Regions from separate parts of the Pseudomonas sp. GW821-FHT07B01 genome, predicted to be linked through region 2. Evidence: riboswitches for the same ligand, from Rfam matches in the RefSeq annotation. Region 2 holds a riboswitch; each other region holds the start of a gene.

Region 1 (6,114 bases), 270 kb from region 2:
CAATGTCGTGGGTGATGCGCGCAAAACGCAAAAACCCGGAATTGGGTCGCAGCCGCGAATCGCGCAGTGCGTCATACCAGATACGCCCGGCACGCTCCCAGGCGAACCCGCCAATCCGGGTGGCCACCTGATAGAACGCGTGGTTGGGAATGCCGGAATTGATATGCACCCCGCCATTGTCCTCGTAAGTTTGCACAAAATCATCCATGTGCCCAGGCTGTGGGTCTTTGCCCAGCAGCTTGTCATCAAACGCAGTGCCTGGCGCCTTCATCGAGCGCAGCGCCGTGCCCTTGATCTTTTTGGTAAACAGCCCCTTGCCGATCAACCAGTCGGCGTCCTCGGCCGTTTGCTTCAGCGCGTACTGCTTGATCAACGAGCCAAACACATCCGACAACGACTCGTTCAGCGCACCGGACTGGTTGAAGTACATCAGCTTGGCCTCATCCTCGGTCACGCCATGGGCCAACTCATGGCCAATAACGTCGAGTGCCACGGTGAAGCGGTTGAACAACTGCTGGTCACCATCGCCGAACACCATCTGGGTCGAATTCCAGAAGGCATTGTTGTAGTCCTGGCCGAAGTGCACCGTGGCGTCCAGCGCCATGCCCGCATCGTCGATGGAGTTGCGGTCGAAGACCTGGTCGAAAAAATCGAAGGTTGCGCCCAGGCCGTCATAGGCTTCGTCCACCGCGGCATCGCCACTGGCGGGCTGCCCTTCGCCGCGAATCAGCTTGCCGGGCAGGCTGTCGGTGTTTTCGGCACTGTAGATCGAGCGTTGCTTCTCGGCGCCCACGGCCAGTGCCATGCGGGCCGGGCCCTTGGCGGGTACCGCGACCATGCGCAACGAGCGAAACGTGCTGTCCTTGGCACGCGTGCGTAGTGCAACTTCCCGTTGGGCTTTGTCACCGTGGCGGGCGATCTGGTCGAACATGTACGGCGGGATCAGGCAAAAAATCGGGTTGCGCGGTTGGCGAACACACATGAGCTGGCTCCTTTTTGGCGTGTGATGAACGTCCGGGTAACGGTTTTCAGGATAGTCCTGAGTTCGCCACCTGGGCCAAATTGTCATGGTTTTGTGTTTCAGTGGTGTTTATCCCAGGCCCATAAGGAACATGCCCATGCCCGCCCGCGCAGCCAACATCGACCTTTCCCACCGCCCAAGGCTTGCCGACCTGCGCCCATTGGTCGCGGCCAGCCCCACCCTGCTGGAAGCCAGAGCCGCGACGCCGCGCGTCACCGCGGCCAAGGACCTCAAAAACCGCGCGGGCTATGCCGACGACTTCCTCAGCGACTTCGTGGTGCCATGGCCCACGGTTGACCAGCCACTGGCGGGCGATGTGCAACCCCAGCGCCTGGACTACACGCACTTCTCCATCACAATGTCGCGCGCTCGACGACTGGCGCTGTACGTGGGGGTGAATATCGATGGCGCCAAGCATGTGGACATCACGCGCAGCAACGACACCTGGGCCTACGATGGTCGCCTGCCCCTGGATGCGCAGGTAGGTGAAGACCTTTATGCCGGCAATGGCCTGGACCGCGGCCACCTGGTGCGGCGCCAGGACCCCAACTGGGGCGACGAGGCCAACACCGCCAACTTCGACACCTTTCACTTCACCAATTGCTCACCCCAAATGAGCGGCTTCAACCAGAAGACCTGGCTGGAGCTCGAAGACTACATCCTCGACAACACCCAGCGCTGGAAAGCCCGGGCCACGGTGTTTACCGGGCCAGTGTTCGCCGATGACGACCGACTGTACCGTGGCGTGAAAATCCCCAAGGCGTTCTGGAAAGTAGTGGCCTACCTCAGCGACGATGGCAAGCCTTCCGCCAGCGCCTACATGATTGACCAGAGCCGCGAACTGGGCCAACTCGACCTGGTATTCGGCCCGCTTCGAACCTACCAGCGCAGTGTGATTGCGATCGAACAACTGACCGGCATCCGCTTCGCCAACCTGGCCGACTACGACGGCTTCAGCAACGAAGAGCGCGCCACAGGCACCCGGATCGAAGCGTTGATCCGCGGCCCCCAGGATATTCGGCTCTGACGCTTCTTTTGTAGGAGCGAGCTTGCTCGCGAAGAACAGGAAAGCGCCGCGGGGCATCAGGTGCCCAGCGTTATCGTTGACGACCTTCGCGAGCAAGCTCGCTCCTACAGGGGGTGATCGCTTACCATACCGCCGCCGGTTCCCGTATGGGACTAACAGGGAATTCGAAACGCCGCACGCGACGTGAACCGAAACTGCCCCCGCAACTGTAGATGCCGAGCCTGCCCTTGAATGCCACTGGACCACGTCCGGGAAGGCGGGGCATGGCGACGACGCATCAGTCAGGAGACCTGCCGGCCCAGCTAACTCACTAACCGGCGGGGTGTCCGGGAAGGACATCCTGGCCCTGCGCATCAGCAGCCTCCATGGGCGTATTTCCGAGCCGTACCTCCCCTGCTGCACCTACGGTTCACAAGGAGATCGCCTCATGCTGCCACGCGTTACCGCCCTGATCGCAGGCTTGGGTATGTGTGCCCTGGCGCAAGCCGCGCCCACTCAGTACCCGCTGACCCTGCAAAACTGCGGCAGCACCCTGACCTTCCAGCACGCCCCCGCCCGCAGCGTCACCATCGGCCAGGCCGCCACCGAGATGCTGTATGCCCTGGGCGTGGGCGACAAGGTGGTCGGCACTTCGCTGTGGTTCAATAACGTGGCGGCGCAGTACAAGGCCCAGGACGATCACATCGAGCGCCTGGCCAACAACGAGCCCAGCTTCGAAGCCGTACTCGCCAAGCGCCCGCAACTGGTGGCCGCCGAGCTGGAATGGGTGGTGGGCCCCCAAGGCGTGGTCGGTACCCGTGAACAGTTTCATGAACTGAAGATCCCCACCTACCTGTTGCCGTCCGATTGCGAAGGCAAGGACAACCTGGTCGGCGCCGACGGCACGCGATTAGAGCCCTTTCGCATCGAGACGATCTACCAGAGCCTCCAGCAACTGGCGCAGATTTTCGACGTGCAGGATCGCGGCCAACAACTGACCGACGAACTCAAGGCGCGCCTGGCCAAATCCGTCGCCACGGCCCAGGGCAAGGGCTTGCAGCAAGCCAGCGCACTGGTGTGGTTCTCCAGCGCCGAAATGGCCAGCGACCCTTACGTAGCCGGCCACAAAGGCGTGCCGCAATTCATGCTGCAAACCCTTGGCCTGCGTAACGTGGTGCAGTCCGATGAAGAATGGCCTGCCGTCGGCTGGGAAACCATCGCCAAGGCCAACCCCACCTTCCTGGTGATCGCACGCATGGATCGCCGTCGCTACCCGGCCGACGACCATGAAAAGAAACTCGCCTTCCTGCGCAGCGACCCCGTGACCCGCAACATGGACGCGGTGAAGAACAACCGCATCATCATCCTCGACGCTCTGGCCTTGCAGGCGAGCCTGCGCACCTTCGAAGGCCTTGAACAACTGGCGGCCGCCATTGACGGCTACCACCTGGGCCAATGATGCGCACCCTACTCGCCCTGGCGTTGCTGCTGCTCGCCCTGCTCGCTGGCGTCGCCATCGGTGAAACCGCCATAGAACCGCAGGTGGTGCTGCAGGTGCTCGCCAATAAACTCTGGGGCGCCAGCTATGCACTGGACCCCATCGACGAAGGCGTGGTGTGGAACTACCGCCTCACCCGTGCATTGGTGGCCGCAGCTTGCGGCGCAGGGTTGGCAACGTGCGGGGTGATCCTGCAATCGCTGCTGCGTAACCCGCTGGCCGACCCGTACCTGCTGGGCATCAGCGCCGGCGCTTCAACCGGCGCGGTGCTCGTGGCCTTGATCGGCGTGGGCGGTGGCCTGGTGTCGTTGTCGGCGGGCGCGTTTGTGGGGGCGATGGCGGCCTTTGCGCTGGTGACTCTACTCGCACGAGCCAGCGGATCGTCCAGCGGCACCGGGCAGATTATCCTCGCGGGCATCGCCGGTTCACAGTTGTTCAATGCCCTGACCGCGTTCCTGATCACCAAGTCGGCCAGCTCCGAACAAGCCCGCGGCATTATGTTCTGGCTGCTGGGCAACCTCAGCGGCGTGCGCTGGCCGTCGGTGTGGTTGGCGGTGCCGGTGGCGGTCGTGGGGCTCGCCGTGTGCCTGTGGCACCGGCGTGCACTGGATGCGTTCACCTTCGGCAGCGACTCGGCAGCCTCCCTCGGCATCCCGGTGCGCCGCGTGCAATTTGTGCTGGTGGCCTGCGCCGCGCTGGTGACGGCGGTGATGGTATCCATCGTCGGCTCCATCGGGTTTGTCGGCTTGGTGATTCCCCATGCGGTGCGCCTGTTGCTTGGCACCGGGCATTCGCGTTTGCTGCCGGCCAGTGCCTTGGGTGGCGCGCTGTTTTTGATCGCTGCGGACGTGCTGTCGCGCACCTTGATCAAGGGCCAGGTGATTCCGGTGGGTGTGGTCACCGCATTGGTGGGCGCGCCGGTGTTTGCGCTGATCCTGATCGGCCGGAGGAATGCCCGATGAGCGTACTCAGTTGCCGCGGCCTGGGCTTCAAAGTGCGTGACGCGCAGTTGCTGCGTGACATTGACCTCGACGTGCAGTTGGGTGAAACCCTCGGTATCGTCGGGCCCAATGGTTCAGGCAAATCCACCCTGCTCAAATTGCTGGCCGGCTTGCGTGTGCCGGCCAGCGGCGAAGTTCGCCTGGGTGGCAAGCGGCTCGGTGAGTTGTCGCGCCGCACCATCGCGCAGCAATTGGCGGTCGTGGAGCAACAGGCCGACACCGACGACGCGATCCGCGTGTTCGACGCCGTGGCCCTGGGCCGCACGCCTTGGCTGTCGGCGTTGAGCCCGTGGTCACGCGAGGACGACGCCATCGTGCACCAGGCCCTACATGACGTAGACGCCACCCACCTGAGCCAACGCGCCTGGCGCAGCCTCTCGGGTGGCGAACGCCAGCGCGTGCACATCGCTCGCGCCCTGGCGCAACGCCCGCAGATTTTATTGCTGGATGAGCCGACCAATCACCTGGATATCCAGCATCAACTGGCGATCCTCAAAGGCGTGCAAGGCTTGCCCGTGACCACCTTGATTGCGCTGCATGATCTGAACCAGGCGTTGACCTGTGATCGCCTGGCCGTGCTGGATCGCGGGCAACTGGTGGCGCTGGGCGCGCCGCTGGAGGTGCTGACGCCACAGCGCTTGCAGGAGACATTCGGGGTGCAGGGGCATTACCTGACGGACCCGTTCGACGGCGCGCAAATCCTGCGCCTGCGCTCCAACTGAATCCGTAGGTTGGGGCATCTTGCTCTGGTGACGGTCTGACTGCCAACTGTGGTCCAAATGTGGGAGGGGCTTGCCCCCGATGAGCATAGGTATCTACACAACTTCGGTACGACGCTAAACCTGTGGCGAGGGAGCTTGCTCCCGCGAAGGCCTGGCAGCCGACGCTGATCTAACTGACGCACCGCGATCCAACTGTGGGAGCTGGCTTGCCTGCGAAGACGGCTTGACAGTCAACACAGTTGGACCGTGTACATATCCATTCCTGCGGTAACGGCCACTTAGGGTGCCGCCCTGACGGCGGCTCACTTTGCAAAAGCGGCAAAGTAAGCAAAACGCTCTTGCCCCACCACTCGGCACCTCGCCCAGGCTCGGTGTGCCCGTAATCCGTCAGTGATTTGGGGGGGGGCGCCGCCATCGGGGGCAAGCCCCCTCCCACATTGGTTCTACAGAGGCAGGTGCATGTGGGTGGTTTGCCATATCGGGTCGGCCTCGACATCCACCACCTCGAACCCCTGCCGCTGCCAGAATTCAATCGCACCGGGCAGAAACGGATGGGTGTGCAGGTACATCACCTCTACGCCATCGGCCCGCGCCAGCGCTTGCAGCGAGCGGTATAACCGGCCCGCCAGGCCCGAGCGTCGCGCTGCCGGGAGCACATACAGGCGCACCACTTCCACCGTCTTGCGCCCCTGAAAGTTCAACTGCGGGAAGCGGCCGTCGTAGGGCCGATAAGCCACCGAGGCAACGATCCGGCCTTCGGCACGGGCAATCAAAAATCGCCCGCCGCCCTCAAGGTAGATGGCTTCAAACTGCGCCAGATCGTGGGGAACACCGGTGGCACTGAGCGTGGGAAACAGTTCCTCACG
Region 2 (6,114 bases):
ACGCACAGGACCAGCAACCACAGCCATACGCCGCGCTGCACCAGTTGCCAGCCGCGATCAATGGAATCGGCGTCGGCCGGCGGGCCTTCGCCCAATGGCGGGCGCTGATGCACCTCGCCGTGATAAATCGCCGCGCCGCCCAGTTCCACACCCAAGGCACCGGCCCCCGCCGCCATCACCGGGCCGGCGTTGGGGCTGTCCCAAGTCGGGCCCTGGGTGCGCCAGCATTTGAGCGCCAGGCGGGTTTTACCCAATAGCGCGTAGGTTAAAGCCACCAGGCGCGCAGGAATATAGTTGAGCACATCATCGATCCTGGCGGCTGCCCAACCGAAGCGCTCAAAGCGCTCATTGCGATAGCCCCACATGGCGTCCAGGGTGTTGCTCAGACGATAGAGCACCACGCCCGGCACACCGGCCACCACAAACCAGAACAACGCGGCGAATACCGCATCGCTGCCGTTCTCCAGCACCGATTCGGTGGCTGCGCGGGCCACTTCAGTACGGTCCAGTTCACTGGTCTGACGGCTGACCAGGTAACTCACACGTGTACGCGCCTCGTCCAGGTCATCACGGCGCAGAGCCTGGGCCACTGGCATCACGTGCTCGCCCAGGCTGCGCATGCCCAAGGCGCAGTACAGCGCCAGGATCTCCAGCAGCCAGCCGATATAAGGCGCCCACGACAACGCCGTGGCCAGCAGGGTCAGCGGCACCACCGCGATAAACCACGCAGTCACACCATGGCTGCGCCAGCCACGCCCGCCAGTATTGAAACGTTGTTCGATACGCCCGGCGAAATTGCCGAACGCCACCAGCGGATGCCAGCGCCTGGGCTCACCCAGCAGCGCATCCAGCGCGACCGCAGCGACACACAGCAAGGCCACACTCATTGACTCACTCCCCACTTGTTTTCATACAGCATGTCACTGAGCGGTCGCGGCTCGGCCCAGCCCTCGAGCTGCAACATCGGTGCCGGGTAAAACTCTGCCACCGGACCCAGGCACAACACTGCCAGGGGCTTTGCACCGGGTGGCAAACCCAGCAACTCGGCCAGGGCCTGGGGGTCGAACAGCGAAACCCAGCCCATGCCCAACCCTTCCACGCGCGCCGCCAGCCACAGGTTCTGGATGGCGCAGGAGAGCGAGGCCATGTCCATTTCCGGCAAGGTGCGGCGCCCGAAAATGTGGCGCTCACGATCGTCCATCAAGGCGGCGACCAGTACCTCGGCGCAGTCGTTGATGCCTTCAACCTTGAGCTTCATGAACGCATCGGAGCGCTCGCCCAATGCCTCGGCAGTGCGCACGCGCTCTTCCTCTACCAACTGTTGAATCTGGCTGCGCAACGAGCGGTCGCTGATGCGGATAAAACGCCACGGCTGCATCAGGCCGACGCTGGGCGCCTGGTGCGCGGCGTGGAGCAGGCGTTGCAGCAGTTCAGGCGCGACGCTGCCACCGCGGAAGTGGCGCATGTCGCGGCGTTCGGCGATGGCGCGATAGACGGCCTCTCGATCGGCTTGGGGGAAAGCGTTGTCAGTCATGGCCTCATCGGGGGCAAGCCCCCTCCCACATTTGGAATGCATTCCCCTGTGGGACCTGGCTTGCCTGCGATAGCTGTCTCAAGGTCTGGCGCGAACAACGCGGCCACCGCGCCAGGATTCGACGGAAAATAAAAGTGCACATAGGAGGCGGTCAAACGACCCTGTCGGTAAACCGCTTCGGCACCGCGCCCGCCGTTAGGGCTAAGTCCACGGGCAATCGGCGCCCATTCGGTACTGGTCAGAGAATGATGATAGGTATGCCCACGCAAGGTCCCCTCCGGCAGCTCGACACTTTGCAGCGCCAGGGCCGCGAGTTTCTTCTGCATCACCGCATCGCCTTGCAACAAGCCAACCAGTTCGGCGCGTGTACCGCCCACATCGGTCAAGGAGTCGAGCAGATAGAGCATGCCGCCACATTCAGCGAGCAGTGGCTTGCCAGCGGCGTGATGAGCACGAATTGCGCCCAGCATCGAGGTATTGGCCGACAATGCCTGGTGGTGCAGTTCCGGATACCCGCCGGGCAGATAGAGGCTGTCAGCTTGAGGCAATTGGCGATCATGGATCGGTGAGAAGAACTTCAGCTCCGCGCCCATTGCCCGCAACAGATCCAGGCTGGCGCCGTAGGTAAAGGCAAAGGCTTCGTCACGGGCCACGGCAATCCGCACACCGGCCAGCAAGGGTTCGGTTTCGATCACGTGCGGCGCGGCAAAGGTCACCGGCGGCGGCAGGGCCACTTCGCAACTGCTGCCCAACGCCTGGGCGGCGGCATCCAGGCGTATATCAAGGTCATTCAGTTCGCTGGCTTGCACCAGGCCCAGGTGGCGGCTGGGCAGTTCGATGCCGGTCTCACGGGATAACGCGCCGTACCAACGCAAGCCCTCAGTGAGGCTGCCTTCAAGCAATTGCGCATGACGCAGGGTGCCGACGCGGTTGGCCAGCACGCCGGCGAATGGCAGGTCGGGCTGATAGCGCGCCAGCCCCAGGGCCAGGGCGCCGAACGTCTGGGCCATAGCCGTGCCATCAATCACGCCCAGCACCGGTACACCGAAGTGCCGCGCCAGGTCAGCGCTGGAAGGCGTGCCGTCGAACAGGCCCATCACGCCTTCGATGAGGATCAGGTCAGCCTCCCCCGCCGCCTCCCAGAGCAGGCGGCGGCTTTCCTGCTCGCCCACCATCCACATGTCCAACTGGTACACCGGCGCGCCACTGGCACGCTCGTGGATCATCGGGTCGAGAAAGTCCGGCCCGCATTTGAACACGCGCACCTTGCGCCCCAGGTTGCGGTGCAAACGGGCCAACGCGGCGGTGACCGTGGTTTTGCCCTGGCCGGACGCCGGAGCGGCGATCAATACGGCCGGGCAATGACGGGGCTGATTCAAAGTTCGACGCCTTTCTGTGCCTTGATACCGGCCTGGAACGCGTGCTTGAGCATGCCCATTTCGGTGACGGTGTCGCCCATTTCGATCAGCTCAGGCTTGGCGCCACGGCCGGTGACCACCACATGCTGCATGGGCGGGCGGGCTTGCAGGTCGCTGAGTACCTGGTCCAGGTCAAGGTAACCGTGCTTGAGGGCGATGTTCAGTTCATCCAGCACCACCAAGCCGATGGAAGGGTCATTCAACATGGCCCGGGACACTGCCCAAGCCGCTTCGGCAGCGGCGATATCGCGCTGGCGATCCTGGGTTTCCCAGGTGAAACCTTCGCCCATCACGTGAAAGCGCACCTGCTCGGGGAAGCGGCGGAAAAACAATTCTTCGCCGGTGCTGTTACGCCCCTTGATGAACTGCACCACACCGCATTGCATGCCATGCCCCATGGCCCGGGCCAACATGCCGAACGCCGAACTGCTCTTGCCTTTGCCGTTGCCGGTCAGCACCAGCAGCAGGCCGCACTCGTTGGGGGAATTGGCGATGCGCTCGTCAATCACGGCTTTTTTGCGCAGCATGCGCGCCAGGTGGCGTTCGTCGCGGTCGGGGGAATCAGTCATGGCAGCTCTCCGTTGGGGCTGGACAAAAACGGCGGGCAGGAAAAAGAAAAAACAGACAGCCAAGCATCGCCCACCGTGATGCTGTTGGATGATCCAGGCCGGTCTCCGGGCTCATGAGTGGCGCTTTTGATAGCAAGCAGCCGAGGGTGCGCCTTCCCATATCGCACGCGATACAGTGGCAAACAGCACCGTCTTGACTCATTTACCGTTGCGGGGGCAGCGCCGGAATCGCGGCGGCACTGTGTACAAGTGCGCTCACTCACCGGCTTCCCTGTTTCACTCTGTCGACGCGCGCGCCACAGAGCACCTGGAACAAGCCGCGAAGGTTAGTGGGTTGGGGGTGGAGCGTCAATTAAAGCTGGCCTTGTACTTGAACCATCTGCCGTTCGTGCTTCTCTACCCCTACAGGTATCAAGGAGAAAACCATGCCTAAAACCCGACTCGCCCTACTGATCATGTTCGCCGGTAGCCTCGCTGCGTGCGGCGAAAGCTCAACCCTGCAGGTCGCCGACGGCACCGGGCCCTCGCCCCGGCTGCCGGAACCGAACAAGACGCTGATCCCCACTGTCAATATCGCCCCGGCCATCGGCTGGCCCGAAGGCGCCAAGCCAATCGCGGCCGCAGGCACCCAAGTGGCCGCATTCGCCGAAGGCCTGGACCACCCGCGCTGGCTCTACGTGCTGCCCAACGGCGACGTGCTGGTGGCCGAGACCAATGCACCGCCCAAGCCGGACGATGCCAAAGGCGTGCGCGGCTGGGTGATGGAAAAAGTCATGGACCGCGCTGGCGCCGGCGTGCCGAGCCCGAACCGCATTACCTTGCTGCGCGATGCCGACCATGATGGCGTGGCAGAAACTCGCACGGTGTTCCTGGAAAACCTCAACTCGCCGTTTGGCATGGCCCTGGTGGGCAACGACTTATATGTGGCCGATTCGGATAAGTTGCTGCGCTTCCCCTATCAGCCAGGTGAAACCGCGATCACCTCCCCAGGCACCAAGGTGGTGGATTTACCCGGTGGCCCCTTGAACCACCACTGGACCAAAAATGTGGTGGCCAGCCAGGACGGCAGCAAGCTGTACGTGAGCGTCGGCTCCAACAGCAACGTCGGCGAAAACGGCCTGGAAGCCGAACAGGGCCGCGCCGCCATTTGGGAAGTCGACCGCGCCAGCGGCCAACACCGCATTTTTGCCTCCGGCCTGCGCAACCCCAACGGCATGGCGTGGGAGCCACAGAGCGGCAAGCTGTGGACGGCAGTCAACGAGCGCGATGAAATCGGCAGTGACCTGGTGCCGGATTACATCACCTCGGTCAAGGATGGCGGCTTCTACGGCTGGCCTTTCAGTTATTACGGCCAGCATGTGGATGTGCGTGTCACCCCGCAGAACCTGGACATGGTCGCCAAGGCCATCGCTCCCGACTATGCGGTAGGCCCTCATACTGCGTCGCTGGGGCTGACCTTCGCCGAGGGCAGCAAACTGCCCGCTCCCTTCAGTAATGGCGCATTTATCGGCCAGCATGGTTCCTGGAACCGCAAGCCGCACAGTGGCTACAAGGTGATTTTCGTTCCCTTCGAAGGGGGCCAGCCGAAAGGGCAACCGGTGGATGTGCTGACGGGGTTTCTTGATAGCAATGAGAAAGCCATGGGCCGGCCGGTCGGCGTGGTGATAGATCAGCAGGGGGATTTGCTGGTGGCCGATGATGTGGGCAATAAGGTTTGGCGGGTGTCGGCTGTTAAGTAAATAACCACATACCAATGTGGGAGCGGGCTTGCCCGCGATTACGGTGGCCCAGCCAACTAAGCCGTTGACTGACACACTGCATTCGCGGGCAAGCCCGCTCCCACATTTTGGAGTTTTATTGATTCAGGGATTACGCGCCAGATTTCCTGGCAACACGCGTTTGGCACTCAGGTAGGCATTCTGCCAATACGCTTTGGATAGCGTATCCAGCTTCACCGTACCGCCGGTTTGAGGCGCGTGTACGAAGCGGCCCTCCCCCACATAGATGCCCGCATGGCTGACCCGCGAACCACCACCGGTAGCGAAGAACAGCAGGTCGCCGGTTTGCAGGTTTTGTTCGCTGACGTCCTGGGCACGCATCACGATCAATTCACGGGTGGTGCGCGGCAATGAGATGCCGGCAGCGTCGCGGAATACAAAGCCGATCAGGCCACTGCAATCAAACCCCGAGTCCGGTGTGTTGCCGCCCCAGCGGTAAGGTGTGCCGACCAGGCCCAGCGCACGAAAGAGCACGTCTTCGGCAGCAGGCGAGAAATTCTGGGTGGCATAGTTGAACACCGGCTTAGGCTTGACCGCGACAGGCGCGGGCGGCGGTGTACGACTGGCGCAGGCGCTGAGCAGCGCGGCGCAAACAATAAGCATCAGGCGGGCCGAGGTCGACATGTGCAGAACAATCCTGGTCTGGATGCGGCTTTCGCTGCCGAACGTTGAAAACCAGAACGCGCAAGCAAAGCTCGCGCGAACGGATGACAACAATGTCCAGGGATTCTAGCGCTTACACGTCAAACTTCAAGTATCACTTTAACTTTACTTACTAGCGGTAACCGTAGTCGGAGCCATGGCGAGTGCACGCT
Region 3 (6,114 bases), on a different contig from region 2:
TCCAACTGTTCGATGGGGCCTTCCAGTGCCTGCTCGATCAAGCGCGCCGCGTACAACTCCAGACGTTCACGGGTATCCCCGGCCGTACGCCACAGCTGATCGTCAATCTTCTGCAACACCAACGGGCGCCGCCCCGTCCAGGGCTCGGCCAGTGCGCAATCGAGCGGATCAAACCCCAGGTCGAATGCCTTGGCCAACACTCGCAGCAGGCTCGACTGCGGGCCCCGGCCATCGCCACGGGGAATGCGCAACAGCGCCAGCAAGGTGTCGATACGCAAGCGGCCCTCGGGCGACTCGCCAAAGATATGCAGGCCATCGCGGATCTGCGATTCCTTCAAGTCGCACAGGTAGGTATCCAGGCGCGGCAGCCACACCGCCGCGTCCGCCTCACTGCCCAGTTCAAGCTCCTGGTCGATACGGGTTTCGCGCACCAGTTTGAGGATGTCTTTTTGCAGCTCCAGCGCACGGCGCGGGTCGAGCAATTGCGCCTCGTAATATTCGTCGGCCAATAACTCAAGGTCACGCAGCGGGCCGTAGGTTTCGGCGCGGGTCAGCGGTGGCATCAGGTGGTCGATGATCACCGCCTGGGTGCGCCGCTTGGCCTGGGCGCCCTCACCCGGGTCGTTGACGATAAACGGGTAGATATTCGGCAGCGGCCCCAGCAATGCATCCGGCCAGCAGTGCTCCGACAGGCCCACGCCTTTGCCGGGCAGCCACTCCAGGTTGCCGTGCTTGCCCACATGGATCACGCCGTGGGCGCCGTAGGTATGGCGTAGCCAGAAATAGAACGCCAGGTAGCCATGGGGCGGCACCAGGTCCGGGTCGTGGTACACCGCGCTGGCATCTACCTGGTAACCCCGGGCCGGCTGGATGCCGACAAAGGTCAGGCCCAGGCGCAGGCCGGCGACCATCAAGCGGCCATCGCGGCACATCGGATCGTTTTGCGGCGCGCCCCAACGCTCCAGCACGGCCTGGCGATTGGAGGCCGGCAAACGATCAAACATCGCCTGGTATTCCACAAGGCTCAGGCTTTGATGGCAGGGGCGCAGGTCGAGGCTGTCGAGATCGTTGGTGACGCCGCCGAGCAGTTCATGGATCAGCGCGGTGCCGCTGCCGGGCAGCCGCTCCGCCACCGGGTAGCCCTCGGCTTGCAAGGCGCGCAGGATATTCAGCGCTGCCGCCGGGGTGTCCAAGCCTACGCCGTTGCCGATGCGACCGTCGCGGGTCGGGTAGTTGGCGAGGATCAACGCAATCCGTTTCTCGGCATTGGGCACCCGCGCCAACTCGACCCAACGGCGTGCCAGCTCAGCGACAAAATCCATGCGTTCGGGCGCTGCGCGGTAGCACACCACGTCCGACTGGCTGCGCTCGCTGCGCCAGGCCAGATCCTTGAAACTGATCGGCCGGCTGATGATGCGCCCGTCCAACTCCGGCAAGGCAATGTGCATCGCCAGGTCGCGGGGCCCCAGGCCTTGTTCGCTGGCCTGCCAGCCGGGCTGGTTGTCCTGGGCGCAGATCGCCTGGATCACCGGGATATTACGGCGAAACGGGCGCAAATGCGGCGCTTCCGGGCTCGATTGGGCAAAGCCGGTGGTGTTCAGAATTACCGCGGCTTGCACGTCATCCAACAGGTCCTCGACCACCGTGAGGCAGCCGGGTTCTTTCAAACTGGCCACCGCGACAGGCAACGGGTTGAGGCCCGCCGCCTGTAAGCGCTGGCAGAACACATCAATAAAACCGGTATTGGCCGCCTGTAAATGGGAGCGGTAGAACAGCACCGCAGCCACGGGCCAATCGGCGTGCCAATCGGCCTGCCAGTCAGTGAGGCGGGCATTGGCGTTGTGCGGGTGATAGATCGCCGTGCGCGGCAGCGCTTGCGGCTCGGCCCAGACATAGTCGCGGCCCAGGTGGGCACTGGCCAGGCAATGGTAAAAATCCAGGGCATTGCCCAGGCCACCTTGGCGCAGGAAGTGCCACAGGCGCTCGCGGTGTTCGGCCGCAACGGTGCTCAGGCTGCTGAGTTCCGGGTCCGGGCGGTCGTCACCCGGCACTAGAATCAGGGTGACGCCGCGTTCGGCCAACTCCACCAGGCGCTCGATGCCGTAGCGCCAATACCCGATGCCGCCGTGCAATGACAGCAGGATGACCTTGGCGTGGCGCAATACCTCGTCGACGTACAGGTCGACCGAGGCATGGTTCTGCACCTGCATCGGGTTGGCCAGGCGCAGGCTGGGGTAATCCTCGGGCAATTGCTGGGCGGCTTCGGCGAGCAGCGCCAGGCTGGAATCGCCGCTGCACAGGATCACCAGTTCAGCGGGGGTCTGGCCAAGGTCAGCTATATTGTCGTCCGCGACGAAACCACCGGGTTGGGTCCTGAGCAGGTGCATGGTTAAACGCTGAGGGCAGCGCGCAATTGCGCTTCGAGGCCAGCGGCGTCCAGTTCCTGGCCGATCAGCACCAGGCGCGTGGTGCGTGCTTCGTCAGCGCCCCAGGCACGGTCGAAGTGTTTGTCAAAGCGCGTGCCCACGCCCTGGATCAGCAGGCGCATCGGTTTGTTGGGGATCGCGGCGAACCCTTTCACCCGCAGGATGCCGTGCTGCACCACCAATTGGGTCAGGGCGTCGAGCAGCAGCGCCTCATCGGCTTGGGGCAAGTCGATGGAGATGGAGTCGAAGGCATCGTGATCGTGGTCGTCTTCACCTTCGTGGTGATGGTCGTGATGGCTGTGACGCCCGTCGATATGTTCCTCGGAACCGACGCCCAGGCCGATCAGCACGTCCAGGGGCAGGCGACCGCTGCTGGCTTCGATGATCTTCACCGCGGCCGGCAGTTCTTCGGCGACTTCCAGGCGCACGCGGGCCAGGTCTTCGGCGCTGATAAGGTCGCTTTTGTTGAGGATCACCAGGTCGGCGCTGGCCAGTTGGTCGGCGAACAACTCATGCAACGGCGACTCGTGGTCCAGGTTCGGGTCAAGTTTGCGCTGGGCGTCGACCTGGTCCGGGAAGGCGGCAAAGGTACCGGCGGCCACGGCCGGGCTGTCGACCACGGTGATCACCGCGTCAACGGTGCAGGCGCTGCGGATTTCCGGCCACTGGAAGGCTTGCACCAACGGCTTGGGCAGGGCCAGGCCCGAGGTTTCGATGAGGATATGGTCCAGGTCACCGCGACGGGCGACCAATTCGCGCATCACCGGAAAGAACTCTTCCTGCACCGTGCAGCACAGGCAACCGTTGGCCAGTTCGTAGACGCGGCCATTGGCTTCTTCTTCGGTGCAACCGATAGAACACTGCTTGAGGATTTCACCGTCGATGCCCAGCTCGCCGAACTCGTTGACGATCACCGCAATGCGACGGCCCTGGGCGTTGTCGAGCATATGGCGCAACAGCGTGGTTTTGCCCGAGCCAAGGAAGCCGGTAACGATGGTGACGGGAAGTTTGGCCAGTGTTTTCATCGGATGCCCTTTGGGGCGGGCATACGGGACGACAGGCCCTGCGGCGGCGCGCAGCAGCGGATTTCGTCACCGGATCACCCCGCCCGGTTGAATTGGAAAATCGGTTGCGAGGCAGGTCTCCTGGCTTGGGGTGTGCAGGTCTTGCGACCAACGCTGACTGCGCCTTCCCGCCCTATCGGCAGTGGCGTGGCAGTCAACTGAACCCTTCACAGTTGCGGGGGCAGCCGCGGCTTGAACCGCGTTCCCTTCTTAGCTTCGGCCTGGGCCGAAGAACCTCGAAGATGCAAGGCTACAGTGGCTTGCAGCATTTGACTACCGTCCCGGCCCATGCTCTCCTACACGCCTTGTTTCGGGTGCCCTTCACAGGGTGAAACGGGAAACCGGTGCGTCATAGACCTATGACCAGTCCGGTGCTGCCCCCGCAACGGTAAGCGAGCGAAGCGTCACGGCCACTGTGCTTTTGCATGGGAAGGCGATGCTTTCAGGAGGACTCTTTCAAGAGCCGCCCCTCGCAAGCCCGGAGACCGGCCCGAAAAATTCAGATAACAAACCCGCGGTGGGCGGGCGCTGTTCAGAACCCTGCGTGCCTGGCGCGTGGGGTTTTCATGCGCTCGTTTCACCCTGACACCTGAAAGGGACGCGCCATGTCGATCATCAGCAGCACTTCGCACACCGCTACTAGCACCGCCACCCTCAGCCAACGCCTGACCGCCGCCATCGGTGCGTCGATCCTTGGCGCGTGCCTGGTGTATTTCGCCGGGTTCTCGCATATCGAGGCGGTGCACAACGCCGCCCACGATACCCGCCACAGCGCTGCGTTCCCGTGCCATTGAGAGCTGCCGACATGATCAAGCGTATTGCGCAAACCGCAGGGTTCACTGGGCTTTTGGCTGCCTTGCTGCTGACCCTGCTGCAAAGTTTCTGGGTGGCACCGCTGATCCTGCAGGCGGAAAGCTTTGAAAAAGCCCCGCCAGCCGCCGAAATGGTGCACGAGCACGCCGCTGGCGCTGCTGCCCACAGCCACGATGCCCAAGCCTGGGAGCCGGAAGATGGCTGGCAGCGTGTGTTGTCCACCACTGGAGGCAACCTGGTGGTGGCCGTAGGCTTTGCACTGATGCTCGCCGGCCTCTACACGCTGCGTGCGCCGACCCGCACCGCCCAAGGCCTGCTCTGGGGCCTGGCCGGCTACGCGACCTTTGTACTGGCCCCCACCCTGGGCCTGCCACCGGAACTGCCGGGCACTGCGGCCGCGGACCTGACACTGCGCCAGACCTGGTGGATCGGCACCGCAGCCTCCACCGCCGCCGGCCTGGCGCTGATCGTGTTCGGTCGCAATTGGCTGTTGAAAGGCCTTGGGCTGGCGATTCTTGCCGTGCCCCACGTCATCGGCGCGCCGCAACCTGAGGTACATTCGATGCTGGCCCCGGAGGCGCTCGAAGCGCAGTTCAAGATCGCCTCGCAATTGACCAACGTCGCTTTCTGGCTGGCCCTGGGCCTGATCAGCGCCTGGTTGTTCCGCCGCAACCGCGACGACCAATACTCGGCATGATCCTGGTTGTCGGCTTGGGCTGCCAGCGGGGCTGTGAGGTTCACAGCCTGCTGGCGTTGCTCGACAGCGCCCTGGCCGAGGCCAGCATTGAGCGCTCACACATTACGGCGCTGGCAAGCATTGAGCCCAAACGCGATGAGCCCGGGATGCTGGCCCTGGCCCAGTGCCTGAACTTGCCTTTGCAATTTTTCTACGCAGAACAACTGGCGGGCTATGAGCATCGGCTGAGCTATCGCTCAGCGCTGGCTTTTGCTCACACCGGCTGTTACGGCGTGGCCGAAAGCGCCGCCCTGGCCCTGGCCGAACAGCTGTCCGACAGCCCTGCCCGCCTGCTGATCCCGCGAAAGAAAAATACCCAAGCGACCCTGGCATTAGCCTGCGCCGGTTAAAATCTCGATAATTGCCACTCTCGATCATGAGCGTTGTTCATGCTCGCTCGTTTCTCAACAGGATTTTTCATGACCGTCTACTTTATTGGCGCCGGCCCCGGCGACCCGGAATTGATCACCGTCAAGGGCCAGCGGCTGATCCGCAGTTGCCCGGTGATCATCTACGCCGGCTCGCTGGTGCCCGCCGCCGTACTGGAAGGTCATCAGGCGCTCCAGGTGGTCAACAGCGCCGAGCTGCACCTGGAACAAATCATCGAGCTGATCAAGACGGCCCATGCCCAAGGCCAGGATGTGGCGCGGGTGCACTCCGGTGATCCCAGCCTGTATGGGGCGATTGGTGAACAAATACGCCATTTGCGTGAGCTGGGCATCCCTTTCCAGATCATTCCAGGGGTCACGGCGGTCGCCGCGTGCGCGGCCCTGCTGGAGACCGAACTGACCCTGCCGGACATCGCCCAAAGCGTGATCCTGACCCGTTACGCCGATAAAACCCGCATGCCCCCCGGTGAAGACTTCGACAGCCTGGCGCGGCATGGCACCACGATGGCGATTCATCTGGGGGTCAATCATCTGGAGAAAATCGTTGCCGAGCTGCTGCCGCACTATGGCGCAGACTGCCCGATTGCCGTGGTACACCGTGCCACCTGGCCGGATCAGGAGTGGGTGTTGGGCACGCTGAGTGACATTGCCGAGAAAGTCGCGGCCAAGGGGTTTCGGCGGACAGC

The links. A riboswitch is a leader RNA that binds a small molecule or an ion and turns the genes downstream of it on or off. The one in region 2 is predicted to bind cobalamin.
Region 1: linked by a shared signal. The riboswitch ahead of AC07S6_RS00060 (ABC transporter substrate-binding protein) and the one ahead of cobO (cob(I)yrinic acid a,c-diamide adenosyltransferase) in region 2 are both predicted to bind cobalamin.
Region 3: linked by a shared signal. The riboswitch ahead of AC07S6_RS20665 (CbtB domain-containing protein) and the one ahead of cobO (cob(I)yrinic acid a,c-diamide adenosyltransferase) in region 2 are both predicted to bind cobalamin.

The regions. Positions count from the first base shown of each region.
Region 1 covers NZ_JBWKRA010000001.1:8,966-15,079, forward strand. Annotated here, with positions in the region: gene AC07S6_RS00050 (M4 family metallopeptidase) at 1-982, opposite strand, end outside; gene AC07S6_RS00055 (DNA/RNA non-specific endonuclease) at 1,119-2,048, shown strand; cobalamin riboswitch at 2,168-2,360, shown strand; gene AC07S6_RS00060 (ABC transporter substrate-binding protein) at 2,476-3,486, shown strand; gene AC07S6_RS00065 (FecCD family ABC transporter permease) at 3,483-4,487, shown strand; gene AC07S6_RS00070 (ABC transporter ATP-binding protein) at 4,484-5,248, shown strand; gene AC07S6_RS00075 (GNAT family N-acetyltransferase) at 5,692-6,114, opposite strand, start outside.
Region 2 covers NZ_JBWKRA010000001.1:274,261-280,374, forward strand. Annotated here, with positions in the region: gene cbiB (adenosylcobinamide-phosphate synthase CbiB) at 1-887, opposite strand, end outside; gene bluB (5,6-dimethylbenzimidazole synthase) at 884-1,534, opposite strand; gene AC07S6_RS01295 (cobyrinic acid a,c-diamide synthase CobB) at 1,531-2,913, opposite strand; gene cobO (cob(I)yrinic acid a,c-diamide adenosyltransferase) at 2,910-3,521, opposite strand; cobalamin riboswitch at 3,601-3,847, opposite strand; gene AC07S6_RS01305 (PQQ-dependent sugar dehydrogenase) at 3,947-5,260, shown strand; gene AC07S6_RS01310 (C40 family peptidase) at 5,384-5,923, opposite strand; gene AC07S6_RS01315 (C40 family peptidase) at 6,068-6,114, opposite strand, start outside.
Region 3 covers NZ_JBWKRA010000020.1:98,347-104,460, reverse strand. Annotated here, with positions in the region: gene cobN (cobaltochelatase subunit CobN) at 1-2,387, opposite strand, end outside; gene cobW (cobalamin biosynthesis protein CobW) at 2,390-3,451, opposite strand; cobalamin riboswitch at 3,545-3,744, opposite strand; cobalamin riboswitch at 3,786-3,998, shown strand; gene AC07S6_RS20665 (CbtB domain-containing protein) at 4,096-4,284, shown strand; gene AC07S6_RS20660 (CbtA family protein) at 4,296-5,000, shown strand; gene AC07S6_RS20655 (cobalamin biosynthesis protein) at 4,997-5,389, shown strand; gene cobM (precorrin-4 C(11)-methyltransferase) at 5,459-6,114, shown strand, end outside.